Regions from separate parts of the Streptosporangium sp. H13245 genome, predicted to be linked through region 2. Evidence: riboswitches for the same ligand, from Rfam matches in the RefSeq annotation. Region 2 holds a riboswitch; each other region holds the start of a gene.

Region 1 (10,213 bases), on a different contig from region 2:
TGGCGGCGTCGATCGCGCCCTCGGCGGCGCCCGCGCCGACGAGCGTGTGGAGCTCGTCGATGAACAGGATGATGTCGCCTCGGGTGCGGATCTCCTTGAGGACCTTCTTCAGCCGCTCCTCGAAGTCACCTCGGTAGCGGGAACCCGCCACCAGGGCGCCCAGGTCGAGGGTGTAGAGCTGCTTGTCCTTCAGCGTCTCCGGCACCTCGCCCTTGACGATCTTCTGGGACAGGCCCTCCACGACGGCGGTCTTGCCGACGCCGGGCTCGCCCACCAGGACCGGGTTGTTCTTGGTCCTGCGGGACAGGACCTGCATGACCCGCTCGATCTCCTTCTCCCGGCCGATGACCGGGTCGAGCTTGCCCTCCCGGGCGGCCTGGGTCAGGTTGCGGCCGAACTGGTCCAGCACAAGGGAGGTCGACGGTGCGGCCTCGGTCGGACCGCCCGCGGCGGCCGGCTCCTTGCCCTGGTAGCCGTGGAGCAACTGGATGACCTGCTGCCGGACCCGGTTGAGATCGGCTCCCAGCTTCACCAGCACCTGGGCGGCGACGCCCTCGCCCTCACGGATGAGGCCGAGCAGGATGTGCTCGGTGCCGATGTAGTTGTGTCCCAGCTGCAGGGCCTCGCGGAGCGACAGCTCAAGGACCTTCTTGGCACGCGGGGTGAACGGAATGTGCCCCGACGGCGCAGACTGACCTTGGCCGATGATCTCCTCGACCTGCTGACGCACACCTTCAAGACTGATGCCGAGGCTCTCCAGAGCCTTGGCGGCAACGCCTTCACCTTCATGGATCAAACCAAGAAGAATGTGCTCCGTACCGATGTAGTTGTGGTTGAGCATCCGGGCCTCTTCTTGGGCCAGGACGACAACCCGCCGTGCGCGGTCGGTGAACCTCTCGAACATCTCGTCGCTCCTCACAGAGCGGTCAGGCAGGTCCGGGATATCCGAGCCCTGTCATCCCGCATGGTAGCCCCGACCCGGCGACCGCTCTATACAGAAGACGTTCCCCGAGAGCAGGGCGTTCACCCTCCATCCAACTACTTACGAGGGGTGGGATGTTCCCGCTACGCCGCAAGCGAACGACGTTTGTCGAACCGCCAAACGCATCATGCGGTCATGGCCGCCACCGGACCCCACCGTGACCGCCATAACCGCATGATTCACCCGATCCGCTGAGCCGATCTAGTGAGCGGCTTCGTACTGCTCGACGATCTTGGAGGCGATTCGACCGCGCTCGCTGACATTAAGGCCGTGAGACTTCGCCCACGCCCGGATGTCGGCGCTCTTCTCTCGCGTGAGTGCCCGCGCTCCGCCCGCGCGGCGGCGGCGGGGAGCCAGGGCGCCGGAACGACGGGCGCTCTGCACGAAAGGCGACAGGGAGTCGCGGAGCTTCTTCGCGTTAACGTCACTGAGGTCAATCTCATAGCTGGTGCCGTCAATCGCGAAGGCGACAGTCTCATTGGCCTCGCCCCCATCGAGGTCGTCGATGAGAATCTCCTGGATCTGCTTGGCCATCTACACAATCCTTTCGCGGAGTATTGTTTCATTCGCAAGCTAAACATATACCCGCGATCGAAGAGCGGCAATTCCAGGAGCCCGGCGATTCTCACAGGCAACCGAGACTCCCAGTCGAGCCTCCTGTGGATCAGCTCTTCTGCGACTCGGGGCCGGGCCGTTTTGCCGGGCGCCGGCCGACGGCTTCACTCCGAAGTAGCTTGACGACTCCGAAGATGAAGGCCCCGCCGACGACCGCCGGGGGTATCAACGCGGACAATACGTCGTACATTCGTCCTCGCTCCGCACCGTGGGTGGCTTTCTGGGGACCATGGAAATGTGGCGGCGACTCTCCGGGCCGCGCGGGCGCGCCCGATCGGTCCGGAACCGCCCACAGATGACCATAGCGCCACCAGCCGGTGACGCGCGTCAGGCAGGGGCGACCATGCCGTCTCTCTCCAGCCTAATGCTTCTCTCCAGCCGCCTTACCGGTTGCAGTCGTAAAGCCGTGAGGAAAAACCGGCGAGGCGATCAGGTGATCATCACCGTCTCCGTAATACCAATGCCCGGCGGGTTCCCGGCCGCCCCTCCATCGGCCTCCCGGCGACGAATCCCCTGCTGGAGGGGCCTGCCCGCCGGGATGAACGGCACCGTGCCATGGAACCGGAGATCGCCGCGATCGGGTTCATCACGGGAATGCCCGCCACCGGCAGAACGCCCGGACGGAGAGCCGCTCGCTTCATCACCCCGGTGTGAGCCGATGCGACACAAGCGTATGGAACAAGACGGATCTTCAACACTTTCTCGTCAAGAGTACGACCCGCTCTGGCACGGAGTACATAGTCGTAGACCGTATAACCACCAAAGACGATGGGCCCCTCGGACAACCCCGCCAACACCACGCGTCCCCGATCCGGATCCGTAAGAAGGCCTTCACCGACCGTCCTGAACACGCGACGGAAGGCGAAGAAGAGAATCCGGCGCGGGGTCACCGAGGATGCCGGAGGCACGCCGAGCCGACCATTCGGCGAGTAGTGCGCGAACCCCCGACGGGGGTGGATCCGGCATTGACGCCTCATAGGAGACCCACGGGCGCCTGTGAGCCCGTTGTGGGCACCGTACGCGAATATTCCGGCGAGCGGGCCGAGACTCGGTCATAAGTTCCCCCACGTTGCTCAGGGCGCGGCAAATGGTTTTGCGGCTTCCGTGACCCCGGACCCGAGCCCCTTACGGGCCCCTATGGCCCCCCGTTTTCTCGCCCGCGCACGAAAACGGGGCCGGCGGTTGAACCGCCGGCCCCGTTATTCAGGGAACTACTTGATCTTGACGACGACCGTCCCGGCCACCTTGTCGTGCAGGGCCTGCTGCAGCGGCTTGTCCCACAGCTGCCACAGGACGTTGACGACATAGAAGATGTAGGCGACGAATCCCAGGAACGGGATCCAGGTCAGGCCGTAGGGGCCCCAGAGCACGCCGGCGCGCTTGACCGCCGCGTCGGAACCGAGCCCGCCGGGCGGCAGGGCGCTGCCGACCGGAACGACCTTGATGCCCAGGACCATCTTGCCGACCGTCTGCCCGCCCCGGCTGAGCATGAAGAACTCGTAGGCCACGTAGATGGCCGCGGTGATCAGGGCGGTGAGCAGGGCGGCGAGGAAGTAGCCGCCCCCCTCCGTGATCGTCGTGCCGTTGAAGGTGGGAGCCGTCACGACCAGCGCGGTGATCACCGTGTTGACGATGAACAGCGGGATCGCCAGGATGACCCCGTCGACGATCCTCGCCACCAGGCGCTGCCACCACTCGGCGAGCGGGGCGGGCGCCCCGGGGGGACCGCCGTACGGCTGGCCGTAGCCCTGCTGCCCGTACGCGGGCTGCTGCTGGCCGTAGCCCTGCTGCTGCCCGTAGTCGGGCTGCTGACCGTAGCCCTGCTGCTGGCCGTACCCTGGCTGCTGACCGTAGTCGGGCTGCTGGCCGTAACCGGGCTGGGACTGCTGGCCGTAGCCGGGCTGCTGCTGGCCGTAACCCGGCTGCTGGCCGTAGCCCTGCTGCTGACCGTAGTCGGGCTGCTGGCCGTAACCGGGCTGAGACTGCTGCCCGTAGCCGGGCTGCTCGTGGGACGCCTGCTGGCCGTAGCCGGGCTGCTGTCCGTACGCGCCGGTCCCGCCCTGCTGGCCGTAACCCTGCCCGTAGCCGGACTGCTCGTGGGACGCCTGCTGGCCGTAGCCGGGCTGCTGACCGTACGCGCCCGTCCCACCCTGCTGTCCGTACGCGCCGGTCCCGCCCTGCTGACCGTAGCCCTGCTGCTGTCCGTAGTCGGACTGCTGGCCGTAGCCCTGCTGCTGCCCGTAACCGGGCTGCTGGCCGTAGCCCTGCTGTCCGTAGCCCTGCTGTCCGTAGCCCTGCTGGCCGTAACCGGGCTGGCTCTGTCCTGGGCCGGTGTTCGGCTGTGAGGCCTCCGACCGATATCCCACAACTGTCACGTCGGGGTCGAGTTCGCCAGCGGCTCGACCCGCGTTGTGCTGTCCGTAATCCGGGTGCCCCGACGGTGTGCGATCGCGGTCGGGATCATCCTGTGGATACGGCGGCTGTCCGGTGCTCACCGCGTCACCTCACTTAGACTGCGCATGTGGCAAATGTCAGACGCACATGCTTGCTGCTGCACAAGGTATCGACATAGGTATCGACAGTCACCTTTCCGATCAGTCAGCTCCAAAGTCATCGGAGTCGGGCTCACGTGTCAGGTGCAGCAGCATCCGGGAGTTTCCCAGGGTGTTGGGCTTGACGTGCTCCAGGTCGAGGAACTCCGCCACACCCTCGTCGTAGGAGGCGAGAAGCTCGGCGTAGACCGCGGGGGCGACGGGAGTGCCCTGGATTTCCCGGAATCCGTGCCGGGCGAAGAAGTCGAGCTCGAAGGTCAGGCAGAAGACCCGGCGCAGGCCCAGTTCGACGGCCGTGCGAATGAGCGCGGAGACGATCCGGTGGCCGATCCCCATTCCCCTGCGGTCCGGATCGACGGCGACGGTGCGGATCTCGGCCAGGTCCTCCCAGAGGACGTGGAGCGCCCCGCAGCCGATGACCGCGCCCTCCGCGTCGGTGGCGACCCAGAACTCCTGGACGTCCTCGTACAGGGTGACGGTGGCCTTCTCCAGCAGGCGCGGGCCGACGCCGCCGTAGGTGTCGACGAGCCGCCTGATGGCGCGGACGTCCGGGGTGCGGGCGCGGCGGACCGTGATCTCGGGGCCCGCGCCGGGCACGGGCGAGGCTCCCTCGGATTCGGCGCGCCGCTCCCCTTCGCCGGGGGCACGAGCCGGTACGGGAGAATGCTCAGCAAGCTGCTCCATGACCGTTCAGCGTACGTCCCTCGCCGCTCTTCAATTACGGCTCATCCTTAACTCGCAGCCCACAGCCCCCACGTGACCCTTGGTGATCGCTTTACCACACCGAGCGCACGGTGCCTCCCATGTGCCGAGATTCACCTTTGGCACGGTCCCGGACCTGGGAAGACCTTCGCCACACCCGTCACCTGGGCGGTAAAGCCAGCGTAATGGCCATGTTGATCATATTGCCATGTGATCTTTCCGTGACATTTCAGTTGCGAAACCTCTACTGAATTCGCAGTTCTGGTTGAGCAGGAACCACGGGTGCACTAATCTCCGTGCTCGATGTCAGAGACGTAAAAAGCCTGACCCGCCGAATCCCCCGCCGAGGGGGAACCGGGGACCCACCACAGTCCTCCGGGGTGAATCCGAGTGCCACCGGCGCACCCGGTAGGGCTGCCTCCGGCCCGAACCCGTCAGCTAACCCGGTAGGCGGCCGAGGAGAGGAGCCTGTTGGTGAAGCGCACGCGCGACCGCGGAGGAAAGCACGCGGGCGACGACGCCCGCTGTCGAGAACGCGCGCCGCGAGGGCTGCGCCGCCGCATGGCGGTGATCGGCCTGGCATTCGCCACCCTCACCCTCGGCACGCCGCTGATGTCGGCCACCGCCGACCCCGAGCCCAGCCTCCAGCAGCTGGCCAAGCAGGCCGAGAAGCTGCACGAGGAGATCGGCACCCTCGCCGAGCGGTACAACGGCGAGCGGGTCAAGCTCAAGCAGGCCCAGCGGGCCGCGGAGAGCGCCAAGAAGACCCTCGCGTCGAGCGAGTCCGAGCTGGCGTCCCGCCGCACCAAGGCCACCCTCCTGGCGCAGAGCACCTACATGTCGGGCGGCCTGAACTCCGGGCTCGCCTTCACGCAGGCGACGGACCCCGACACCTTCCTCGACCAGGCGACCACCAACTACGCGCTCCAGCAGCAGCAGAGCGAGGAGGTCGCCCAGGTGGCCCGCGCGATCGAGGCCGCCGAGCGGGCGCAGGCCGGGGCCAAGGCGAGGACCTCCGAGGTCAAGAAGCTCCTGGCGGAGATCGACGGCAACCGGACCAGGATCGAGCGGCTGGTCGCGCGGGTCGAGAGCAACCTGTTCAGCGAGGTGCGCAGCAGGGCCGTCAGCAACAGGGGCGCCCGGGTGCGGACCAACGTGCCCATCGTGGGCAGCGGCAAGGCCGCGGAGGCCACCCGCTGGGCGCTCACCCAGCAGCTCAAGCCGTACGTCTGGGGCGCCGAGGGTCCCAACTCCTTCGACTGCTCCGGGCTGGTCATGTGGGCCTACCAGAAGGTCGGCATCAGCCTGCCGCACTACACCGGCGACCAGTGGACCGCGGGCACCCACGTCGGCAGGGACGAGCTGCGTCCCGGCGATCTGGTCTTCTTCTACAGCGACCTGCACCACGTCGGGATCTACATCGGCGCGGGCCTGATGATCCACGCGCCCCAGACGGGTGACGTCGTCCACATCGCCACGATCGACAACCGGCCCTTCGCCGGAGGCGTCCGCATCGCAGGCTGATCCGGAAATGTCCGCGTCGTCGGCTGAACGTGCTCGGAGGGGTCACCGGCTGAACGCATCCGGAGGGGTCACCGGCTGGACGCGCTCGAAAGCGTTCGCGTCGTCGGCTGAACGCACCCGGAGGCGTCGCCGGTTGAACGGCGCCTGGACCGCACGCGTGTCCGGCCCGACCTGCCGGACACGCGGCGGTGTGTCAGATCAGGCGGCGGCGGGCGGCCCAGGCCACGGCCTCGATCGCCGTGGCGACACCGATGCGGTCGCAGATGCCTCTCAGCCTGCGCCTGACGGTCCGCCCGCTGATGTCGAGGCGACGGCCCACCCGATCGACCGTGACACCTTTGGCGAGCTCAGCCAGCAGCACGAGGTCGTCGTCGCTGAGACCGATATCGCTCATGCCCAGGGGGCTGTCGCCATGGCGTGAATCCACTTCTGGATATGCCATCAAGAGTCACTCCCCCCACTCTGGAAACCGGGTGCGAGACGCCGGAAATGAATACCGTCCGCCAGGAACGGTAAACGCCTTGTTCAAAGGTCGTCAAGTTCCGCTCTTCATAACGTGCGTCCAGTATTGACATAGTAGGCGCTACATGAAGTACTCATGATATGTCAGTGCCTTTGCGGCTATGTCATGATCAAGCCCAGGCACGAGCCGGCAAGCCCCCCCTGGCTGCGGCGATCGAAGCCCCGGCAGAACAAGGTTTCGCCGGAACCACCGGGCGTGCCGGAGCCGGCCCCTCGGGGATCCGGCCCGCCCGCATTTCTCGGAAAAACCGATCTCTTCCAGATACTCTTCGGGCGACCACGGTCACTCAGCGCCTTGACGGCACCCCGCGGAAAACACGGAAATATGAGGGTCAAGGGAGCAGCTTTGCGGCATTCGCGAAGTATCGCGCGGCAGCGATGGGGTGCCGAGCGATATTGGACGTGCTGTAAATGGATTTCCGCACCACACGAAAAGGCGTCCGCCATTGCGGGGAACCCCGGGCGCGACGACCGTTTCCGGCCCACCGGTTTCGCCCTGCCCGCCCCGCCTCCCCCCGCACGCCGTACGGGGACCCCCACCCCCGCGGATCCGCGGGGGTGGGGCCCGGCGCCGCTCCGCCACGCCGCCCCGAGCCGCCTCCTCAGGGGAACGGCCCGGAGACGATCGACGAACCGCCCCGCCGTGCCCCGGCCGTACGGCTCCTCGAAAACCGCGCGGGATCGCGAGAGGCGCCGCCCGGTGCGGCCGGGACGCTCACCGGACCTAGCGGCGTCCCAGCGCAAGAGGGTGCCGCCCGCGAAAGCGCGGCCGGGACGCTCGCCCTCGACGCGCCACGGACCGGGCCTCGGCCCGCCTCCGGGTCGCCCCGGCCGGGCCCCGGCCCGGAGGCGACACCGGTCCCCACGGCCGTGATGGCCGTGGCGCCGTACGAAGGGGAGGGTCCCTCCGTGCCGGGCTCAGGTGGTCGGCTTGACCAATGGGAACAGGATGGTCTCGCGGATGTTCCTGCCGGTGAAGGCCATGACGAGGCGGTCGATGCCGAGCCCCATGCCGCCGGTGGGCGGCATCGCATATTCCAGGGCCGTGAGGAAGTCCTCGTCAAGCTGCATGGCCTCGACGTCGCCGCCCGCGGCGAGCATGGACTGCTCGGTGAGGCGGCGGCGCTGCTCGACCGGGTCGTTCAGCTCCGAGTAGCCGGTGCCCAGCTCGGTGCCGAAGCCGATCAGGTCCCACTTCTCGGTGAGGAGCGGGTTGTCCCGGTGGTTGCGGGCCAGCGGGGAGGTCTCCAGCGGATAGTCCATGACGAACGTGGGCTGGACGAGCGTGTGCTCGACGAGGGCCTCGAAGATCTCCTGGACCAGCTTGCCCTGGCCCCACTTGGCGTCCCAGTGGATCCCCCGCGCGTCGGCGAGCCCTCGGACGTGCTCCAGGGGCGTCTCGGTGGTGACCTCCTCGCCCAGCGCCTCGGAGACCGACCCGTACAGGGTGATCCTCGGCCACTTCGCCAGGCCGAGGTCGATCTCCTGGCCCTGGTGGACGACCACGGAGTGGCCGAGGGCGGCCACCACGGCCTTCTGGATCATCCGCTGGGTCAGGTCGGCGATGTCGTTGTAGTCGAGATACGTGCCGTACGCCTCCAGCATCGTGAACTCGGGGTTGTGGGTGGAGTCCGCGCCCTCGTTGCGGAAGTTGCGGTTGATCTCGAAGACCTTCTCCAGGCCGCCGACCACCAGCCGCTTGAGATAGAGCTCGATCGCGATGCGAAGGTAGAGCCCCATGTCGTACGCGTTGATGTGGGTCCTGAAGGGCCTGGCCGTGGCTCCGCCGTGGATCGGCTGGAGCATCGGCGTCTCGACCTCCAGGTAGCCCTCCTCGTGCCAGAAGTCGCGGACGGCCCGGACCACCGCGCTGCGGGTGTGGGCCGTCTTCCTGGCCTCGTCGTTGACGATGAGGTCGACGTAGCGCTGGCGGACCCGCGCCTCGGGGTCGGTGAGCCCGGCGTGCTTCTCCGGCAGCGGGCGCAGGCACTTCGAGGTGATCGCCCAGCGGTCGGCGAGGACGGACAGCTCGCCCCTGCGGGAGGTGACGACCTCGCCCTCGACGCCCACGTGGTCGCCGAGGTCGACATCGCGCTTCCACGCGGCCAGGGACTCCTCGCCCACCCGGTCCAGGGAGATCATGACCTGGAGGTCGCCGGAGCCGTCGCGGAGGGTGGCGAAGCAGAGCTTGCCACCGGTCCTGGACAGCATCACGCGGCCGGTGACGCCCACCCTGTCGCCCGTCGCGGTGTCAGCGGGAAGATCGATGTGTTTCTGACGGATCTCGGCGTTGATCGCGGTGCGCGGGAAGTTCACCGGGTAGGGGTCGACGTCCTCGGAACGAAGACGGTCGAGCTTCTCTCTGCGTACGCGCATCTGCTCGGGCAGATCATCGGCGGGATTCGTCACATCATCGGTCACAGTCCCAAAGGGTACCGACGTGACAAACTTCGCGAGTTCGTCGACCTCCCGGCGCCGCGACCGGTGCCGCGACGTCCTCAGACGGTGTTGCGGTGGTAGATCAGGCGCAGGCCGATCAGCGTGAGCCAGGGCTCGTGCATGTCGATCGAGCGGGCCTCGCTCACCACGAGCGGCGCCGCGCTGCCGGTGGCGACCACGGTGACGTCGTCGGGGTCGTCGGCGAGCTCCGCCGCCATCCGCTCGACGATCCCGTCCACCTGGCCGGCGAAGCCGTAGATGATGCCGGCCTGGAGCGCCTCGACGGTGTTCTTGGCGATCACGGAGCGGGGACGGATCAGCTCCACCTTGTGCAGCTGCGCCCCCGCCGCGGCGAGCGCGTCCACCGAGATCTCGATGCCGGGGGCGGTCACCGCGCCGACGTACTCCCCCTTGGCGGAGACGGCGTCGAAGGAGGTCGCGGTGCCGAAGTCGACGATGACGCACGGCCCGCCGTACAGCTGGATGGCCGCCAGCGCGTTGACGATGCGGTCGCTGCCGACCTCCTTCGGGTTGTCCATCCTGACCGGCACCCCGGTGCGGACGCCCGGCTCGACGATCACCGCGTTCACGTCGCCGTAGTAGCGGCGGCACATCTCGCGCATCTCGTTGAGCACCGAGGGGACGGTGGAGCAGATCACGATGCCGTTGACGTCGGCGCCCTTGAGCAGCGGCGACTGCCCGAGCAGCCCCTGGAGCACGACGGCGATCTCGTCCGCCGTGCGCCGGGCCTCCGTGGAGATCCGCCAGTGCTCGATGACGTCCTCGCCCTCGAAGAGGCCGAGAACGGTGTGGGTGTTGCCGACGTCGATGGCAAGCAGCATCAATTCCCCCGAAGGTCCAAGGCGATGTCCAGCGC
Region 2 (10,213 bases):
GGAGGCGCGCTCGATCAGGTGGGTGTCCAGTATCACCACCGGCTGCTCCAGATGCTCGCCGTTGATGCGCGCGACGAGCAGGTGGGCCATCTGCCGTCCCATCGACTCGGTGGGCTGGTGCACGCTGGTCAGGGCGGGGGAGGAGTGCGCCCCGGCGGGGGAGTCGTCGAAGCCGATCACCGCGACGTCGCCGGGGATCGACCTGCCCTCCTCGCGCAGCACCCGCATCGCGCCCAGCGCCATCGGGTCGGAGGCGGTGAAGACGGCGTCCAGGTCGTCGTTCTCGGTGAGGAGCTTGCGCATCCCCGCCATGCCGCTCTCCTCGCTGAAGTCGCCGTACGCCACGATCTCGCTCACGCCGGTCGCGAGCAGCGCGTCGCGGTAGCCCGCGAGCCGGTCGACGCCCACGCCCATGTCCTGGGGGCCCGCGATGGTGGCGATCCGGCGGCGGCCCCTGCCCAGGAGGTACTTGACCGCCTGCCTGGCCCCGGCCCGGTTGTCGACGTCGACGTAGCTGTAGGGGGTGAGGCCGACCGGGCGGCCGCCGATGACGGTCGGCACGCCCATCGCCTCCAGCCGCCCCGGCAGCGGGTCGGCGCCGTGCAGGGAGATCAGCAGCACCCCGTCGACGTGCTGCCCGGTCAGGTAGTGCTCCAGCCGCTCGTGCTCCTGCTCCGACTGCGCCATCGCGAGGATCAGCTGCAGGCCGGTCTCGGACAGGGCCGAGCCGATGCCGCGGATGGTCCCGGCGAAGTACGGCTCGTCGAAGACCCTCAGCTCCGACTCGGAGACGACCAGAGCCACGGTGTCGGTACGCCGGGTGACCAGCGCGCGAGCCGCCCTGTTGGGCACATAGCCCAGCTCCTGGATCGCCCGCAGCACGGCGTCGCGGGCCTTCTCGCTCACCTTCGGAGAGCCGTTGATGACCCGCGACACCGTGCCCCGGCCGACACCGGCCAGGGCCGCGACCGCCTCAAGCGTCGGACGACGGTCGCCGTTCATGTGTTTGCGCCCCCAGTGGTGAATTTCCCGGCCCCTATTCTGCCGGACCGCTCAGGCCTCCACGCCTGATGGTCCCGGCATACCAGAGAGCGCTTTCTTTGGGAACTCTGACCTGGGTCTCGTAGTCGACGTGGACCAGCCCGAACCGCTTGCCGTACCCCCACGCCCACTCGAAGTTGTCCATCAGCGACCAGGCGAAGTAGCCCTCCAGCGGGATCCCGGCCTCGATCGCGGCGTGGCAGGTACGCAGGTGGGCGTCGAGGTAGCCCACCCGGTCGCGGTCGTGGACGACGCCGTCGGGGCCCACGACGTCGTCGAAGGCCGCGCCGTTCTCGGAGATGACCAGCGGCAGGCGCGGGTACTCGGCGGCCAGCCGGTGCAGGACCTCCAGCAGCCCCGAGTGGTCGATCTCCCAGCCCATCGCCGTCACGGGCCGCCCGCCCCCGACGAACGACACGTGCTCGCTGCCGACCCAGGGCGACCCGGTGTCGGTGGGCGCCGCCGCGGCCGACGCGGCGCCGCCGGGGGTGCCGGAGACGGTGAAGCGGCTGTAGTAGTTGATCAGCAGCTTGTCCAGCGGCGCCGAGATGAGCTCCAGGTCCCCGTCGTGGACGAGCCCCGCCGGACGGCCGAGGTCCTCCATGACGTCGTCCGGGTACTCGCCCTTGAGCAGGGCGTCCAGGAAGAAGCGGTTCTGCAGCCCGTCGATGCGGCGGGCGGCGTCCTGGTCGGCCTCGGAGGAGGTCTGGGGCGAGATCGCGTACAGGTTGACGCAGCCGCCGATGAGGGTCTCCGGCCGCTGGGCCCGGATCGCCTGCGCGGCCAGGCCGTGCGCGAGCAGGAGGTGGTGGGCGGCGTGCACGGCCCTGTCGGGCTCGCGCCGTCCGGGGGCGTGCTCGCCCGAGGCGTACCCGAGGAACGCCGAGCACCAGGGCTCGTTGACCGTGCTCCAGTTGCGGACCCGGTCGCTCAGCGCGTCGTGCACGGCCGCCGCGTAGTCGGCGAAGCGCTTCGACGTGTCCCGCGACGGCCAGCCGCCCGCGTCTTCCAGCGGCTGGGGCAGGTCCCAGTGGTAGAGCGTCACCCACGGGTCGACGCCCCGGGAGAGGAGCTCGTCGACCAGGCGGCTGTAGAAGCCGATGCCCCCGGGATTGACGGCGCCGCGCCCCTCGGGCTGGATCCGGGGCCAGGAGATGGAGAACCGGTACGCGCCGAGGCCGAGCTCGGCCATCATCCGCACGTCGTCCCGGTAGCGGTTGTAGTGGTCGATGGCGGTGTCGGCGTGCTCGCCGTTCACCACCCGTCCCGGCTGCTTGACGAAGGTGTCCCAGATGGAGTGGCCTCGGCCGTCCTCCGAGACCGCGCCCTCGATCTGGTATGCGGAGGTGGCCGCGCCCCAGACGAAGTCCGTCGGGAACACCAGATCCGGGGTCTGAATCCGCGTCTCTTGCGTGGTCACGCCTTGACCGCACCTTCCATGAGTCCGCCGACGATCTGGCGGCCGAACGCGATGAAAACGATGAACAGGGGCAGGACCGACGCCGCGGTGCCGGTGAACAGCATCACGTAGTCGGTTCCGTGGGCCTGGTTGAGCGCCGCGATCGACGTCTGGACCACCGGGTTGTCGGGGTTCAGCACGATCAGCGGCCACATGAACTCGTTCCAGGTCTGCATGAAGACCAGGAGGGCGAGCACCGCCATTCCCGGCCGGAGCGCCGGGAGGATGACGCTCGTGTAGATGCGCATGGTCGAGGCGCCGTCGACGCGGGCCGCCTCGACCAGCTCGTCCGGCACCGCCTGGGTGGCGTACTGGGTCATCATGAAGACCCCGAAGCCGTTGACCAGGAAGGGCAGGATCACCGCCTTCAGCTGGCCGGTCCAGCCGAGGGTGACCATGAGCTCGTACAGCGGCACGACGCCCATCTGCTGGAGCGGGACCATCATCGTCAGCAGGATCATGCCCAGCAGGATCTTGCTGCCCCGGAAGCGCAGCTTGGAGAAGGCGAAACCGGCCAGGGTGGAGATCAGCACGACCGAGACGGTCACGGTGACCGAGACGATGGCCGAGTTGGTCAGGCCGGTCAGGAAGTAGGCGTCCTCGGTGGACAGCAGCCGCGCGACGTTCTCCCCGAGGTGGCCGCCGGGGAGCATCGGCGGGGGTACGTCGATGGCCTCCTCGTTGGTCCGGGTGGCCATGATGAACATGTAGTAGATGGGGAACGCCGACAGCACGAGGGCGAAGGCCAGCACGACCTTCGTCATCGGGCCCGCGTCCCAGATGCGGTTCCGCGCGGCCGACGGGCCGGAGGACCGCCGGGAGTGCTGCGCGGGGGGCCGCCGGAGCTGGGTGACCGTCACTTGGAACCCCCGATACGGCGGGTGAAGGAGTAGTTGACGAGCGTCCCGACGAGGATCAGCGCGAACAGCAGCCAGGCCGCGGCCGCGGCGTAGCCGAAGTCGAAGTCACGGAACGCCTCCTTGACGATGAACATCGCCACGGTCTGGTACTGGCCGGTGGCGCCGCCGCTCATCGTCGGGTTGCCGTCGAACATGACCGGCTCGGTGAACAGCGTCAGGCCGCCGATGGTGGAGATGAACACCGTGAAGATGATCGTCGGGCGGAGCATCGGGATGGTGATCTGCCAGAACTGCCGCCTGGGCGAGGCGCCGTCGATGGCGGCGGCCTCGTAGAGGTCCTTGGGAATGGTCTGCATGGCGGCGAGCAGGATGATCGCGTTGTAGCCGGTCCAGCGCCAGTCGATCATCGTGGAGATCGCGATCCACGAGGACCACTTCTCGTTCTGCCAGTTGATCGCGTCGACCCCGAAGAAGCTCAGGAACCAGTTGATCATGCCGTAGTCGCGCCCGTACAGCTGGGTGAAGACCACCGCGACGGCGACGACGGAGGTGATCAGCGGCAGCAGCACGCCGAGGCGGAAGAAGAGCCGTCCCCGGATGCGCTTGTTGAGCGCGTTGGCCAGCAGGAGGGCCAGGATGAGCTGCGGGATCGTCGACATGACGAACATGCCGAGGGTGTTGACCACCGCGTTCCAGAAGGTCTCGTCGGTGATCAGCTCGATGTAGTTGTCGAGGCCGACGAGGGTCTTGTCCCCGGCGAGCTCCCAGTCGTGCAGCGACACCCAGAGGGTGTAGCCGAGCGGGAAGACGCCGAAGATCGCGAAGAGCAGGAAGTACGGGGAGACGAGGAAGTAGGGGGTCGCCCGGAGGTCGAACCGGGCCCACCCACTGCCCCGCTCCGGTCCGCGGCGCCGCGGCGACCGGCGGGGGCCGGGCCGCGGCGGGGCGGCCGGGGAGTCGACGTGCAGTGTCATCGGTCAGAGCCTTTCAGCGGGGGCAGGCGACCGGCCCGGCCGCGGGATCACCGCAGCCGGGCCGATGCGGGTCGGTACGGGGATCAGCCCGCTGCCTTGACGCCGGCCGCGAGGAACCTGGTCCAGGCCTGGTCGTAGGGGACCGAGCCCTGGTCCATGCCCTCAAGGACCTTCTCCACCGAGGCCTTGACCTGGGCGTGCTTCTCGCCGAGGAAGACGGGCAGCAGGTCCTTGACCGAGGCGCCGAAGATCTGGCCGGTCGGCGCGTCGTTGAAGAACGGGTTCTTCAGGTCGGCGACCGCCGGGTCCTGCTGCGCGACGAGCGAGCTCGGGAAGGCCGCGGCCTCCTGGAAGGCCATGATGTGGCCCTCCTTGCCGGTGAGGTAGTTCAGGACCTCGGCGGCCTCCTTGGGGTGCTTGCTCTGCTTGGGAATCGCGAGGTAGGAGCCGCCCCAGTTGCCCGCGCCGCCGGGCACGGACGCGACGTCCCACTTGCCCTTGTTGTCGTCACCGGCCGCGCCGGAGACCACGCCGAGCATCCAGGCCGGGCAGCCCAGGGTCGCGAAGGCACCCTTCTTGATCGCGGCGTTCCACGGCGGGCTGAACGAGGCGAGCTTGGCGGTCAGGCCCGCCTCACTGAAGCTCTTCACCGTGTCGAAGGAGGTCTTGACGGCCGGGTTGGTCTCGATGATGAGCTGGTTGTTCTTGTCGAAGTAGTTGACGTTGCCGTTCTTCGGCGCCTCCTGCGACAGGATCACGTTGTAGAGCGTGTTGGGGCCGTCGAGGAACTTGGGATCGGTCTTGCCGGGGTTGGCGGCCTTGAACTTCTCGCCGATCGCCTTGAAGGCGTTCCAGTCCGGCCAGAGCTTGCCGACCTCCTCGCGCTCGGTGGGCAGGCCCGCCTTCTCGAACAGGTCCTTGCGGTAGCACATGGTCATGCCGCCGATGTCGGTGCCCAGGGCGAAGAGCTTGCTGTCGGCGTTGATGCCGTTCTCCCACTTCGCCGCGGGGAAGTCGGCCTTGCGGCTGTCCAGCCCGTACTCGGCCAGGTCGGTGAAGAACTGCGGGCGGGCCTTCATTAGGCCCATCGCGCCCTCGTCCAGGGCGATGATGTCGGCCGCGCCGCTGTTGGCCTGCAGGCGCTGGAGCAGCTGCGGGAGGTAGACGTCCTCGAAACGGTCGGTCAGGTTCTGGTACTTGACCTGGATGTTCGGGTGCGCCGCGTTCCACGTCTCCACGGCCTTGTCGTAGCCGAAGTTCTCGCCGCCGCCGAAGGTGTGCACGGTGATGGTCACCGGCTCGGCCGCCGCGGCGGAGCTGCCGCCCGCGGCGGGCGCGGCGGGCTCGCTGGAACTGCACGACGTGATGGCCAGGGCGGTGGCCGCCATGACCGCGACGGCGGCGAGCCTGCCGTGCCGCTTGTTGTTCAACATTCCGGACCCCTCTCAGGTGGTCGCCCGAATCATTGGGAGGCGACATCGCGGACCGGTCCCCGACAAACGCGGTCCTCGCGACGAGGTCGTTCCTCAATGTGCTTTGGGAGCGCTCCCACGAAGAGTGGACGATGGGCAACCGGGACGTCAATATGCCGAAACTCAACCGTTACATCCGGCCGTTTTAGGTAGGACTTTCGGTATGAAGTGGGGATATATCACCCATAAGGGTGATTGGGAGCGCTCCCATCTCATGGACATACAGTCGGGGCATTTCGTGTCCGCGCGGGGTGCGCGGGCGGCCGTCATCGGGGGCGTCGGCCGGAGTTGGGCGTCGGCAGGAGGGGCGTTGGCGGGAGGGGGCCGAGCGGGGAGGTGCCGGGGAACGCCGGAGAACGCCGTCAGGGGCGCCGCTCGTTCGAGCGGCGCCCCTGGGAGTCGTGGACCGGCCCGCGCTCACCGGCGGGGGTGCCGGGGTGCCCGCGCCGTTCGCACTATTCGCGCGGTTCGCGCCGTTCGCGCCATGAGGGATGGCGGTACGGGCGGCGGGTGCGGGTGTCAGTTGGAGTAGACGGGGTAACCGTAGCCGACGACCTGGGAGACCGGCCGGACGCGCTGCTCGACGTCGCCGTTGCCGGTGTTGCCCTCGATCGTGGTGATCGTGCCGTCTCCGTTGTCCTTCTTCACGAAGCCGACGTGGTCGATGCCGTCGATGGTCTTGCCACCGGCCCAGTCGAAATAGACGACGGCGCCGGGGGTGGGGATGGTGCCCCAGTGCCCGTTGTTCCTGAACCACTTGGCGTGGGCGACGGTGTAGGCGTCCCAGCCCATCGTGGGGCGGATACCGGCCATCTCGCCGACCCAGGAGACGAACATCGCGCACCAGGGGGCGTTGGCGTAGTCGTACACGCTGTTGCCGCCGTCGCGGGCGAGGGTCTCCTTGGCGCGGGGGGTGGACATGTACCAGGAGTGGAACTTGGTCCCGCCGCCCTGGGCGTTCTCGCGGACGCCGATCTGCTTGGAGGCGAGGTCCAGGACCTTCGCCGCGGAGACCTTGGGGAGCCTCTCGGCCACGATCTGGAGCGGGGTCTTCGCGGTCTTGGAATCCTGGGCCCTGGCGTCAACGGGCGGCGCGTTCACGACACCGTGACCGTCGGCCAGGGCGGTGCCGGTGGCGCCGGTCGCCAGGGCGACACACGCGCCCAGGACGGCGCACGCTGTACGGGGGGTGGAGATGAGGCGATGCTTGGCCATACGGGGGTTCGACTCCTTGCTTCGCTTCCATTCCGCCTACCGGGTTAGCTGACGGGTTCGGGCTGGGAAGTGCCCTACGGCGCACAGTGCGCTGATTCACCCCAGGAACGTGGTTCCCCGGTTCCGCAGACCTCGCGGATTCGGCGGCCGTGCTCACCGTGGCGGAGGGATCCACCGGGTGGAACACGGTCGGGCAATGTGACGGCAATGCTCAGATCTGGATAGACCTAGACAATTGCCATGAACAGGACGAACGTACGACAAGAGGACAGACGATTACAAGTGGGACACATTGCTCTGACTTGGTAATACGTCCGAGCGGAGGGGGTGCGGCGGGGTGTCGCCCGGCCCGGGGAGAGGGGTGGGCCGCGCCCGGTCGCGCCTCTTCCCGTCGAGTGGGAGGGTGTCCGGGATCCTCTGTGTCCACGGCGATCCCGCTTTCCGGGACCCGCCCGCGAGGTGTCCGCGGAGAGATGGTATTACGCGCGGACGAAGCCCCTGGTGGGAGGCGGTGCGCCCTCGAACTCTCGAACAGGTATTCGATAGTAAAAAGTATGCGGATGGTAGTGGTTTTCCCATGGAAGACCCGGAGACGGCACGCGGGACCCGGCGGCTCGCGACCCGTGCCCGAAGGGGTTTCCGCAGCTCAGAGCGATGAGGCGAAGGTGCGATCGGCCCGTTGGCGGGCCTTGTCGCCCGGAGGGTAAAGAAACGCGCCCTCGGAGGGGCTCGGCGGTCGCGGAGGTAAAGGCGCGAGGTAAAGGAAGACGCTTTCCCAAAGGCCCCGCCGCTCATGGAGGTAAAAGCGCACGGGGTGGCGGCCTCCGGGTTTCACGGCTTTGGGGTTACGGGGCTGGCTTCGCGGCGCTGGTTTCATGGCCCCGGTTTCAATGGCTTCGGCTTCGCGGTCCCGGCTTCACGGCTCCGGTTTCGTGGCGTTGGCCTCACGGGCCCGGGGTTACGGGCCCGGGGTTACACGACACCGGCTTCGCGATCCTGGCCTCAAGGCCCCGGCTTCGCGGCCCTGGGGGTACGGGCCCGGCTTCACGGCCTCAGCTGTTCGCGCCGGACCACGCGCGGAACAGTGGGAGCAGGAACCGGTCGACCGTCTCCTCGACGAACTCCCGGTCCAGTGGCTTCCCGGTGAAGAACAGCCGGTACCACACCAGCGCCTCGGTGACCTTCCTCAGCTCCGCGGGGTCCACCGGCCCCGGCAGCTCGCCGCGCTCCCCGGCGCGGTCGAGCAGCGGGGTGGTGCCCGTGATGTCGGCGCGGGGCACGTTGTCGCGCAGGGCGGCGGCCAGGTCGGGTGAGGTGAGGAGCGCGGGGAACAGGCCGAAGATCATCGCGTGTTTCCGCTCCAGGATCCGGCAGAACCCGTCCACGACCTCGATCAGGTCCCCGCGCATCGACCCGGTGTCCGGCGGCGGCTCGACCTCGATCCCGAGGTGGTTGCAGATCAGGTCCACGACCAGCGCCTCCTTGCCCGGCCAGCGACGGTAGATCGTGGCCTTGCTGGCGCTGGCCCGCCTGGCGATCTGGTCGACGGACATCCGGTCGTATCCGACCTCGGACAGCAGGTCCAGAGTCGCGTCGAGGATCGCCCGTTCCCGTGCGGGATCGAGACGCAAGGTGCCTCCGGTGGTTCACGAGTGCTGCTTGATCTCCCCGAATCGTACGCCCGTCAGCTCCTCCGACCTCTCCCAGAGCTTCGCCGCCACGGCCGGGTCCAGCGCCTTCGGCGAGGGGCGCAGTGGCTTCGGCCCCGGCCCGACGTACTGCCCGCCCCTCGCGCCGGGGGAAGTCGCCGCGTACAGGGAGGGCAGGGCGCCCTTGGCGGGCGGCTGCAGGGCCAGGCGCAGCAGGGCGTTGACCGGGCGGGTGAGGGCGCCCAGCTTCATGATGCCGGTGGCCGTCATGCCCGGGTGGGTCGCCAGGCTGAGCAAAGCCGTCCCGGAGGCGCGGCGCTGCAGCTCCAGGGTGAACAGCAGGTTGGCCAGCTTGGAACGGCCGTAGGCGGAGAACCTGCCGTACCGGCGTTCGAGCCCCAGGTCGGCGAAGTCGATCGCGCCGACGGAGTGGGCGTCGCTGGAGACCGTGACCACCCGCGCGGCGGGGGCGGCCAGCAGGCGCGGCAGGAGCAGCCCGGTCAGGGCGAAGTGCCCCAGGTGGTTGACGCCGAACTGGGTCTCGAAGCCGTCGGCGGTGGTCTGACGGGGCATCGGGCCCACCCCGGCGTTGTTGACCAGCAGGTCGAGCGGTCCGTCGACCGTCTCGGCGAACGCGCGCACCGACGCGAGGTCGGCCAGGTCGAGCGCCCGCACCTCGGCCGCCGCCCCCGGCACCGCCGCCCTGATCGCGTCGAGCGCGGCCCGGCCCCTGTCCGCGTCGCGCGCGGTCAGCACGACCCGGGCGCCGTGCCTGGCCAGTTCGAGCGCCGTCGGCACCCCGATGCCGCCGCTCGCACCGGTGACCACCGCGACGGAGCCGGTCAGGTCGGGGATCTCGTCAGCTGTCCACATCGCTCGCTCCTCGTGCCGGATTGACGGACGGATCTACGATGGATCATAAGGTGTACGAAACGGTTCCGTACACCAAGGTAAAGACAGAAAAGATCATCTGCAAGCGCACGTGGTCGGCTGTTCACCCGCAGTTCCCGAGCGCTTAAGGCCGCCGGGTTAGGTTGTGGCAGTCGTGAACGGGTCATCGCCCGGCGTGGAGGACGGTCGAGACCACGCGCGGGAGCAGGGTTCGGCCGTTGCCTGGGTGGAATCCCCGTTGCAGATGCTCTGTGCGGTGGAGGCCCACCATGCCGGGCTGCTCGGCGCCCGCAGTCATCTCGTGCCCAGGGCGAAGCTCCGCCCGCTGGCCGTGACAGGTCGCGAACTCGGCCGTCTCACCCTGCCCGAGGGGCTGGAGCTCACCGAGGCCCGGCCCGACATGCCCCGGCCGCGCCGGGGTGAGACCTGGGTGGTGGGCGACGCCTTCTCCGGCAAGGTCCAGTTCCGCTGGCTCACCGCGCTCCCCGGCCGGATCGTGATCGTCGACGACGGGCTCGCCACCATCAGGCTCCTGGAGCTGCTCACCGACAGGGTCGGAACGCCCCTGCTGAGGGCGAGGGCGAAGGTGGGAAGGCTCAGGACCGCCCTCGGCGCGGCGGCCGGGCTCAGGCTGCGCGCCGCCGCCCGCTCG
Region 3 (10,213 bases), on a different contig from region 2:
GAGCCGTCCGGACACGCGGAACCCCGGGACACTGCGGCCGGGCCTCCTCCGTACGAGGTCAGCAGATCTTGTGGACCCAGCCGTGCGGGTCAAGGCGGGTCCCGTACTGGATGCCCACGAGTTCCTCGCGGATCTTCGAGGTGACGGGTCCCTGGGTGCCGTCGCCGATCGTCCAGGCGCGGTCGGCGCCCTTGACCGAGCCGACCGGGGTGACGACCGCGGCGGTGCCGCAGGCGAAGACCTCGGTGAGCTCGCCCGTCTCGCAGCCTCGCTGCCACTCCTCGACCGACAGGCGCCCCTCCTCGGCGTGCAGGCCGAGGTCGGAGGCGAAGGAGAGGATCGAGTCGCGAGTGATGCCGGGCAGGAGCGTGCCGGTGAGCGCCGGGGTCAGCAGGCGGTCGCCGTAGACGAAGAACAGGTTCATCCCGCCCATCTCCTCGACATAGCGGTGCTCGCCCGCGTCGAGCCAGACCACCTGGTCACAGCCCTGCTCCACGGCCTGGCGCTGGGCCACGAAGGCCGCCGCGTAGTTGCCGCCGCACTTGGCGAAGCCGGTGCCGCCGGGGGCCGCGCGGGTGTACTCGGTGGAGAGCCAGACGGCCACGGCCTTCCCTCCCCCGAAGTAGGCCGCCGCCGGAGAGGCGATGACCATGTACCTGTAGGTCCTGGACGGGTAGTTGACGCCGAGCGCCGGCTGTGTGGCGATCATGAAGGGACGCAGGTAGAGGCTGTGCCCCGGGGTGGTCGGCACCCACTCGCGGTCGGTCTGGACGAGCAGCTCCAGCGACTCGACGAACGTCTCCTCGGGCAGCTCGGGCATGGCCATCCGCCGCGCGGAGGTGTTGAAGCGGGCGGCGTTGGCCTCCGGCCGGAAGGTCACGATCGTGCCGTTCTCCTGGCGGTAGGCCTTGAGTCCCTCGAAAAGCTCCTGCGCGTAGTGGAAGACCGACGTCGCGGGGTCGAGGCTGAGCGGGCCGTACGGCACGAGCCTGGCGTCGTGCCAGCCCTCCCCCTCGGTGTAGTCGATCGAGATCATGTGGTCGGTGAAGACCTGACCGAACCCCGGGCTCGCCAGTACCTGCTCGCGCTCTGCCGCGGTGCGAGCGTGGTCGGAGAGCTGCACGTCGAAGCTGAGCTTCTGAGCGGTGGTCATCGCAGGATCCTTCTCTTGGTGTCTGGCTTACCCTCTGGTCCATTCTGCGTCGGACCGGGTAACGGGAAACTACTCCATCCATGCCGAAAACCGGCAGTGCTGGAGAAACAAAAACGCGCCTGGCGGCTCGGGTGAGCCGCCAGGCGCGTCGGGGTCGAGGGAGGCGGCTTCCTCAGCCGGCTACTCGGGCGGTGATGTCGTCGCCGATCTCGTGGGTGGTCCGGCCGGCCCATCCGGCCAGCCGCTCGACCAGGTCGTCGGCGACGGCCTGCTCGACCCTGGCGGCCTCCTGGGCCATGCCGAGGTGGTCGAGGAGCATGGCGACCGACAGGATCGTCGCGGTCGGGTCGGCCTTGCCCTGGCCCGCGATGTCGGGGGCGCTGCCGTGGACCGGCTCGAACATGCTCGGCGCGGTGCGGTCGGGGTTGACGTTGCCGCTGGCCGCCAGGCCGATGCCACCGGCGATCGCCGCGCCGATGTCGGTGAGGATGTCGCCGAAGAGGTTGTCGGTGACGATCACGTCGAAGCGCTCCGGCTGGCTGACGAAGAACATCGAGGCCGCGTCGACGTGGCAGTAGTCGGTCTGGATGTCGGGATACTCCAGGCCGACCCGGTCGAAGGTGCGGGCCCAGAGGTCGCCGGCGTAGGTGAGCACGTTGGTCTTGTGGACCAGCGTCAGCTTCCTGCGGGGGCGGGCGAGCGCCTTGTCGAAGGCGTAGCGCACGACGCGCTCGACGCCGTAGGCGGTGTTCAGCGACTCCTGGGTGGCGATCTCCTGCGGTGTGCCCCGGCGCATGACGCCACCCGCTCCGGCGTACGGGCCCTCGGTGCCCTCGCGGACGACGATCATGTCGATGTCCTCGGGGCGGGCCTTGCCCAGCGGGGTCTGGACGCCGGGGAAGAGCTTGACCGGGCGCAGGTTCACGTAGTGGTCGAGCTGGAAACGGAGCTTGAGCAGCAGGTCGCGCTCCAGGATGCCCGGGGGCACGCTGGGGTCGCCGACCGCGCCGAGCAGGATCGCGTCGTATCCGCGTAGTTCGTCGAGGACCGGGTCCGGCAGGGTCTCACCGGTCTCGTGATAGCGCTTGGCGCCGAGGTCGTAGGTGGTGGTCTCCACCTTCGTGCCGACCGCTTCGAGGACCTTCAGCCCCTCGGTGACGACCTCGACTCCGATTCCGTCCCCGGGGATGACCGCCAGGCGAATGTTACGCGACTCCATGCAGGCACCCTACCGGTCCGTCTCGGTGATCGAACAACGGTCTCACTCCTCGGACGTGTCCGCGCGGCGGCACCCCTGATCGCTTTGTCCTTCTTTGCTCGGTATTGACCGTTTCGGGAGGTTTCGTTATGGTCCTCCCATTCATACCAATGCCTAATCCGTTCGGGCCATCCCCTTACCGGGCCCGTACGGAGCCGGGGAACCACTCTTTCCGGGATCCACCGGGCCCCCGGGAACCCCGCTCCTCCCCCGGAGCGCGTTCCCGCTCGCCATCACGTGGATTCCTTGGGGCGAATCAGCGCGTTCTCGCGCCGTAGGGCGGCCTCCACGCCCGAGCCCGACAGCTCACCCGGCCGGCCTTATGGAAGGAATCATCCTGTCCGGCACAGTTCTCCCCCGCGTCCTGTCCATCTCCGCCTCAATGATCGTCGCCGGTGCCGCGGTGTTCGCGACCTCGCCCGCCGCCCTGGCCGTCTCCCCTCCCCCCGCCCCCGGGCCCGCCGCGCTCAACACCCCCGCGTTGAAGCAGGCCCTGAAGGCCACGGCCGTCAAGCCCGCCTGGCAGAAGGCCGTGAACTGGGCCCTGTCCAAGCGCGGAACGCCCTACGTCTGGGGCGGCACCGGCCACGGCGACGGCGGCTTCGACTGCTCCGGCCTGATGCTCCGCGCCTACGGCGCCGCCGGGATCAAACTGCCCCGCGTCACCTACGACCAGTACGACGCGTTCTCCAAGAAGATCGCCTGGAAGGATCTCAAACCCGGCGACCTGGTCTTCTTCAGCGGCCTCGGCCACGTCGGCATGATCACGAAGCCCGGCTACATGGTCCACGCCCCGCAGACCGGCGACGTGGTCAAGGAGGAGAAACTCGACTCCTGGCGCCGCGACTCCTTCGCCGGCGCGGTGCGCCCCGACCCGCAGGGGGTTCAGCTGGCCAAGCGGGTCGAGCTCGCGACCGAGGTCGTGACCGGCGGATGAGACACGCCGGCGAACCACCCCCGGGAGGTCCTGAGGATCCCGGTGGCGGCGAGAACGGGTTCAGCGGGTGGGAGCACCGCCGTTGTCCCTGCGGTCCAGAGCGGTCTGGAGCGCGTCGATGGCCTCGTCCTCGGTCTCGTCGGGACGGTTCCAGGGATACATGTCGTACATGGCGAATCTCGTCTCGGTCGCATGCGAGCAAGGAAGGTGGTCGAGACTCCGGTCCGGACTCCAACCAGGCCTGATGTCGCGGGTCCGGATCACGGACCGGCGACGGGGGCTTGGGGCCGGCAAGCGCCACGGCACCGCGGCGAGTCGCCGGCCTGCCCCTGTCAGGCCCCGCCGCGGCAGGTAAGAACTACGAGAACCTGGCGCATTTCACTCCAGGTTACCTGGCCGCGGAAACGCCGTCTCGCCCGGCGTACGCACTTCTCACATGTTGAGACGAGCAGTGGCCGTCGCCCCGGCGCGGGGGCGGCGGCCACTGCGGTGGGACGGCTAGTCGGCGAGGTCGACCGAACGGCCGCTGTCGGCGCCGATCTCCGAGCCGATCTGGTCGATCACCTCGGCCGGGATGGCGGTGTCGACGGTGAGCGCGATGAGCGCCTTGCCGCCCTTGGCGTCCCGGGCCACCTGCATCGAGGCGATGTTGATCGAGTGGTCGCCGAGGATGCGGCCGACCACGCCGACGATGCCGGGGCGGTCGGTGTAGGTGAAGAACGACAGGTGGTCGGTCGGCTCGATCTCCATCTGGTAGCCGTTGACCTCGACGATCTTCGTGATCTGCCTCGGCCCGGACAGGGTGCCGGAGACCGAGATCGCGCGGCCGTCGGCGAGGACGCCGCGGACCGTCACGACGTTGCGCCAGTCGGGGCTCTCGGAGCTGGTGATCAGCTCGACCGACACGCCGCGGTCCTTGGCCAGCAGCGGGGCGTTGACGTAGGTGACCGAGTCTTCGACCACGTCGGTGAAGACGCCCTTGAGCGCGGCCAGCTCCAGCACGCGGACGTCGTGGGAGGCGATCTCGCCCCGCACCTCGACGTCGAGCTTGGTGGCGACCTCGCCCGCGAGGGCGGTGAACACCCGGCCGAGCTTCTCGGCCAGCGGCAGGCCCGGCTTGACGTCCTCGGCGACGGCGCCGCCCTGGACGTTGACCGCGTCCGGCACGAACTCACCGGCGAGGGCGAGCTTCACGCTGCGCGCGACCTGGGTGCCGGCCTTCTCCTGGGCCTCGTGGGTGGAGGCGCCCAGGTGCGGGGTGACGACGACCTGGTCGAGCTCGAAGAGCGGGCTGTCGGTGACCGGCTCCTTCGGGAACACGTCGATGCCGGCGCCGGCGACGCGGCCCTCCTTGATCGCGGAGTAGAGGGCGTTCTCGTCGATGATGCCGCCGCGGGCGACGTTGATGAGGCGCACGTTCGGCTTGACCGCGTGCAGCTCCCGCTCGCCGATGAGACCGATGGTCTCCTTGGACTTGGGCAGGTGCACGGTGATGAAGTCGGCCTCGCTCAGGGCCTCCTCCAGCGAGACCAGCCGGACGCCCATCTGCGCGGCGCGGGCCGGCTGCAGGTAGGGGTCGTAGGCGATCAGCTCGACACCGAATGGCTGGAGGCGCTGCGCGACCAGCTGGCCGATCTTGCCGAGGCCGAGGATCGCGACGACCTTCTCGTCGAGCTCCACGCCGGTGTACTTCGAGCGCTTCCACTCGCCGCCCTTGAGCGCGGAGTGCGCCTGGGCGACGTTGCGGGCGGAGGCGAGGATCAGGGCGACGGTGTGCTCGGCGGCGCTGGTGATGTTGGAGGTCGGCGCGTTGACGACCATGACACCGGCCTTGGTGGCGGCCTCCACGTCGACGTTGTCCAGGCCGACGCCCGCGCGGGCGACGACGCGGAGTTTGGGAGCGTTGGCGATCGCCTCCGCGTCGACCTGCGTGGCGCTGCGCACGATGAGCGCGTCCACGTCGGCGAGGGCGGGCAGGAACTGGGCACGGTCGGCGCCGTCGGTGTGGCGGACTTCGAAGTCCGCGCCCAGGACCGCGAGACCGGCCTCGGACAGTTCCTCAGCGACCAGTACGACGGGCTTGTTCACAGGCTGGATCCTTACTAGACGGTGAGGGTGCACGGACCTCACGTAGTCTATCGGCGCTTGTGAACGCGTTCACGAGTGTCCCGCGATCCGAGACGCCCGCAAGGCCCGGAGAGGCCACGGAAAGCCCGGAAAGACGCGGGGAAACCACGGAACGGTCCAGGGCCGCGAGGGGCTTCGCGACCCAGGACGCGGGCTTACCCGTCCTTGACAGATCTCATGCGCCCAAAATTCAAGTTGGTATTGATCCCAGGAAAACTTCGCGATTACCCTGATAAGCCGTGGTCCACTACCTATCGTTCCTCATATGAGCATCGGGAACCCCGCTCTCGGCAACGTGCTCGCGCAGCACGGCGACCCGCATCGGCTGCTTGCGGCGCTGGCCGAATGGGGACTCCTGGTTGCCGTGCGACCCGACCGCTCCGTCGTGCTCGGCACGACCCAGGCCGGTGATCGTGTCCTGCTCGGATACACCTCGGCGGACACCTACGCGCGGCACCGTGGCAGCCACTCGCTGTCGGCGTGCGACGCCGACACCATCCTCGACATCCAGCGCGTCACCGGCGTGCGGGAGATCGTGATCGACGCGGCGGGCCCGGCGGCCGCGGCCGTGCCGATCGAGGATCTCCAGCGCTACCTGCTCTCGACACGCAGCGGCCCCACGCCCGCGTTGTCGAGCGCGGCGCCGACGGCGTACGCGACCGGGGCGATGGCCACGGTCTCGCGGCCCGCGCCCGCGCGCCCGCAGAGAACGCCGGTGCCCGCCGCGCCCTCCCAGCCGTGGATCCCGGCGCCCCGGCCGCACCTGTCGGGCCCGATGCAGATGGTGGACCCCGGATACCGCCGGTGCGACCACCCGATCCTGCCCGCGCTGCGCGCCGCGATCTCGCACCTGCTCGTCGACTACCCGCTCGTCCACCACGTGTGGATCTCCGAGGCCAGCACCTCCTCGGGCGCCCCGGGGATCATGCTGCACGTGAAGGTGCACATGTCGGCGGCGGAGGACGTGGTCAGGGACATCCATCGCGGGGTACGCGCCCGGCTGCCGCAGCTCGCCGCGAGCGAGGCGCCGATCCTGATGGCCAGGGTCGCCGACGCGCGCAGCGAGCAGCGGATGGTCGAGCTGGGCGCCCACGTGGTCTGCGCGGACGTCACCGACTGACCCTGGCCGGTCCGCCGGGGGCACACGCCGGTACCCGGCCGTCTCCTCGCGGTGCGAGGAGACGGCCGGGCCCGGGACCGGCCGCGGGATGGTCTCAGGCCAGGCGGCGGGTGAGCACCACCCTCGTCCGGACGCACATTCCGGCCAGCAGCGCCGCCAGCAGCGGCAGGCCGACCATCACCCCTCCCAGTATCAGCCAGGGGACGTCGACCGCGAGGGGGACCAGGCCGGACGACATGTCGTTCACCGGCCCGGCAACGGAGCCCTGCTCGCCGTAGAACCTGCTGAAGACGCTCGCCGCTCCGGCGACCACCCCGACGAGCGTCCCTCCCGCCACCCCCAGGCCGGAGACGAACGCGGCCTGCCCCGCGACGAGGAGACGCTGGACGCGGCCGGTCGCCCCCACCGCCGCCAGGGTCGCCCGGTCGGGACGCCCCTCCGCCGCGGCCAGGCCGGTCGCGGTGAAGGTACCTCCGAGGACCAGGACGGCGGCACCGAGGCCGAAGGCGAGCAGTGTCGTGAAGAAGCTGCTCTGGAAACCCCGCTCGACCCTGACGTAGGCCGAGGGGCTGACGAATCGCAGGGCGTCCCGCAGCCGCTCCTCCTGCTCGGGCGTCGTGCGCGACACGGCCGGGTCGACGATGAGGGTGTCGTGGTTGACGATGAGACCGAGCTTCGCCGCCAGTGAGACGGGCAGCACCACGGGTATCAGCGGATCGCCGGGTGGGCGCCGCACGACCGCGGGCATCGAGTGCGAGGGGCGCCCCTCGAAGTCGGTCGTGAAGACCAGCTTTCCCCCTTGCAGCAGCCGCGGATCGAACACCACCGCCTTCCCCTCCGCGAAGGCGGCCTCCGCGGCGGGGTCGGAACCGCGCAGGAAGTAGCGGAGCAGGTCGACCCCGCCCACGAGGGGGTCCTGCGACCAGGCGACCGACGACAGGCACTCGCCGATGCAGCCGGGCTGGAACACGATGTTCACCGACGAGAGGTCCGGTTTGGCGAACCTCCCCGCCTCGATCGTCGGCACACCGGGCAGGATGGAGGCGACGGTCCGCTTGGTCTCCTGCCAGAGCGCGGGATTCGACCAGGGACCGATCACGAACGTGCTTCCCATCACGTACTGGGGCGTGTAGCGCTCCCGCGACAGGGCGTTATGGCTGGAGATGATCACCGCCAGGGCGGTGAACACGGTGGTCGCCGCCAGTACCGCGGCCACCGCGGGCGCCGTGCGGCCCCGGTTGCGCGCGGCGTCCCTGGCGGCCATCCGGAACGGCAGCGGGAGCCGTACGGCCAGGCGCGCGACGGCGCCGACGAGCCACGGTGTCAGCAGGACCAGCCCGAGTTGCCCGAGCAGCGCGCTCGCCAGAAGGCTGATCGTGTACATCTGCCCGAACCGCGCCGAGCTACGCATCAGGACCGCGCCGACGATGATCACCGCTGCCGCCGCCAGCAGCAGCAACAGGCCGAGCACCGGCAGGCCCCGGCGCTCCACGACCCGGTCCCGGCGACCTGCCAGCACCTCCGCCACGTTCGTCCGTGACGCCTGGACGGCGGGGACGACGGCGGCGAGCAGCGCGCTCACCACTCCCAGGAGCGCGGTGAGCGCGATCGGGCCGAGGGGCACCTCCAGGGGGCCCGGATGCGCGAACGGCGTGACGGCCGCGCCGATCCCGATCCCGCCCGCGGCTCCGAGCAGGGAGGCCGCCAGTCCCAGGACGAGCCCGTCGGCGAGGACGACACCGCGCAGATGACGAGGTGAGCCCCCCTGCGCGGCGATCAGCGCGAGTTCGCGGCGACGGCGCCGGATGCCGACGGCGAACGCCGGTCCGGCCAGGAGGACGACCTCCACGACGACGATGACCACGCCGAGGGCCGCCAACACCAGGTCGGAGGTCCTGGTGGCCGCCATTTCGCTCCTGGAGGGCAGGGGATCCTCCGGGCCGTTCCCCGCAGGGGGCGGATCGTTGACCACCGCTCGCGAGAGGACCGTGACTCCGTGCCGGTTGATCTCGCGAACCCGCTGCCAGGTGACCGGGGCCGGGGTGTCGACGAGCCAGTTCGTGTCGATCCGCTCGTCGTCGTCGAACACGGCTCCCGGGAGCCCGACGATCTCGAAGCGTTCGAAATCGCCCCGGAACTCGACCATGCCGACCACGGTGACGGCGGTGCTCCTACCGTCCGGGGTGAGGGTGCCGCCCTCCCGCAACCTCAGCCCGGGGGTCACCACGACCTCGTTCTCCGCTCGCGGCAGGCGTCCTGACAGGAGCGTGTACATGCCCGTGGTGATCGGGTCTCGCAGGTCGATCTCCCGCAGGTCGGTCTCCCGGTAGGAGCCGTCCGCCCGATAGCCGGCCCAGGAGGCGCGCGAGAGAACCACGCGGCTGCCCGGCCCGAAGAGGGCGAGGACCTCACGCTCCGTGAGCGCTCTGCGCTCGCCTTCTTTCTTCAGGTGGTAGTTCTGGGTGTCGGCGCTCTGCCGCTGCACCGGCTGGTCAAACGTCCCAAGCACCTGCGCGTCGGCCGCGCCGATGTTCCAGTCCAGTCCCTCCCTGGGGGTCACGTCGTCGGTGGCCTGCCAGGTCAGGGCCGCCGTCAGGAGCATGACCGGCAGGCCGATCATGACCATGATGAGCGCGCTGCGCCCCCTGGCCCGCCCGATTTGTCGGCGGGAGAGGCGCAGGGCGGCGAGCAGGGCGCTCACGCGACCACCCCGCCCCGGGGCCGGATATCCGCGGACGCGTCCCGCGTGTCCGTTCGCTCGCTCATCGGGCGCTCTCCAGGGGAGTGGCGGTGGAGTCGGCGATCTCGCCGTCGCGCAGGAAGATCACGCGGTCGGCCCAGGCGGCGTAGCGGGGTTCGTGGGTGACGAGCAGCACGGCGGCTCCCGCGTCGCAGCGGGTGCGCAGGAGCTGGAGGATCTCGTCGCCGGTCGGGGTGTCGAGCGCGCCGGTGGGCTCGTCGGCCAGGATCAGCCGCCGCTCCCCCACCAGCGCGCGGGCGATGGCGACCCGCTGGCGCTGGCCGCCGGAGATCTCGTCGGGGAAGCGGTCGGCGACCTCGCCGAGACCGACCTCGGCGAGCACCTCCATCGCCTCGGTGCGGGCCTTCTTGAAGGCGATCCCGTCCAGCTCGCGCGGGAGGGTCACGTTCTCCAGCGCGGTGAGCGAGGGAATCAGGTTGAGGTCCTGGAAGACGTAGCCCACGCGCCTGCGCCGGAGCCCGGCCAGCTCCCCGGCCCGCAGGCTCGCCAGCGGCGTGCCCTCCACGGCCACGGAGCCGGAGGTGGGCAGGTCGAGGCCCCCGGCGAGGTTGAGCAGGGTGGACTTGCCGGACCCCGACGGGCCCATCACCGCGACGAGCTCTCCGGCGCCGACGTCGAGGCTCACCCCGTGCAGCGCCACCACGCCCTGCGGTCCGTCGCCGTGTGCGCGGGTCACGTCCACGAGCCGTACGACCGGGTCGAGGGTCATCTGACCTCCTCCGGCGCGCGGACCCCTGATCTGAGTTTCGGGAAGGATGTCAACGGTCTGTCTCCTGCGTCTGAGGATCCTGCGCCCGGAAGTCCCGCGCCTGGGGATCCGATGTACGGGGGGAGGCCGCGAGCACGGCCTCGCAGTG

Evidence for each region. Region 2 has a riboswitch for cyclic di-AMP ahead of ACW9TB_RS30840 (CHAP domain-containing protein). Riboswitches for the same ligand answer to the same signal wherever they lie in the genome.
Region 1: linked by a shared signal. The riboswitch ahead of ACW9TB_RS11405 (C40 family peptidase) and the one ahead of ACW9TB_RS30840 (CHAP domain-containing protein) in region 2 are both predicted to bind cyclic di-AMP.
Region 3: linked by a shared signal. The riboswitch ahead of ACW9TB_RS06600 (C40 family peptidase) and the one ahead of ACW9TB_RS30840 (CHAP domain-containing protein) in region 2 are both predicted to bind cyclic di-AMP.

Annotation. Positions count from the first base shown of each region.
Region 1 covers NZ_JBSZKT010000004.1:344,115-354,327, forward strand. The annotation lists gene ACW9TB_RS11385 (ATP-dependent Clp protease ATP-binding subunit) at 1-904, opposite strand, end outside; gene ACW9TB_RS11390 (histone-like nucleoid-structuring protein Lsr2) at 1,184-1,516, opposite strand; gene ACW9TB_RS11395 (RDD family protein) at 2,809-3,963, opposite strand; gene ACW9TB_RS11400 (amino-acid N-acetyltransferase) at 4,192-4,833, opposite strand; cyclic di-AMP (ydaO/yuaA leader) riboswitch at 5,171-5,320, shown strand; gene ACW9TB_RS11405 (C40 family peptidase) at 5,326-6,375, shown strand; gene ACW9TB_RS11410 (helix-turn-helix domain-containing protein) at 6,569-6,769, opposite strand; gene lysX (bifunctional lysylphosphatidylglycerol synthetase/lysine--tRNA ligase LysX) at 7,816-9,273, opposite strand; gene ACW9TB_RS11420 (type III pantothenate kinase) at 9,396-10,178, opposite strand; gene ACW9TB_RS11425 (L-aspartate oxidase) at 10,178-10,213, opposite strand, start outside.
Region 2 covers NZ_JBSZKT010000032.1:25,465-35,677, forward strand. The annotation lists gene ACW9TB_RS30815 (LacI family DNA-binding transcriptional regulator) at 1-1,002, opposite strand, end outside; gene ACW9TB_RS30820 (GH1 family beta-glucosidase) at 1,037-2,461, opposite strand; gene ACW9TB_RS30825 (carbohydrate ABC transporter permease) at 2,458-3,264, opposite strand; gene ACW9TB_RS30830 (carbohydrate ABC transporter permease) at 3,357-4,334, opposite strand; gene ACW9TB_RS30835 (ABC transporter substrate-binding protein) at 4,418-5,767, opposite strand; gene ACW9TB_RS30840 (CHAP domain-containing protein) at 6,326-7,021, opposite strand; cyclic di-AMP (ydaO/yuaA leader) riboswitch at 7,040-7,177, opposite strand; gene ACW9TB_RS30845 (TetR/AcrR family transcriptional regulator) at 8,074-8,652, opposite strand; gene ACW9TB_RS30850 (oxidoreductase) at 8,668-9,543, opposite strand; gene ACW9TB_RS30855 (hypothetical protein) at 9,818-10,213, shown strand, end outside.
Region 3 covers NZ_JBSZKT010000002.1:592,608-602,820, forward strand. The annotation lists gene ACW9TB_RS06590 (branched-chain amino acid aminotransferase) at 59-1,153, opposite strand; gene ACW9TB_RS06595 (3-isopropylmalate dehydrogenase) at 1,326-2,372, opposite strand; cyclic di-AMP (ydaO/yuaA leader) riboswitch at 2,513-2,746, shown strand; gene ACW9TB_RS06600 (C40 family peptidase) at 2,734-3,348, shown strand; gene serA (phosphoglycerate dehydrogenase) at 3,847-5,436, opposite strand; gene ACW9TB_RS06610 (hypothetical protein) at 5,741-6,595, shown strand; gene ACW9TB_RS06615 (ABC transporter permease) at 6,690-9,296, opposite strand; gene ACW9TB_RS06620 (ABC transporter ATP-binding protein) at 9,358-10,065, opposite strand; gene ACW9TB_RS06625 (PadR family transcriptional regulator) at 10,115-10,213, opposite strand, start outside.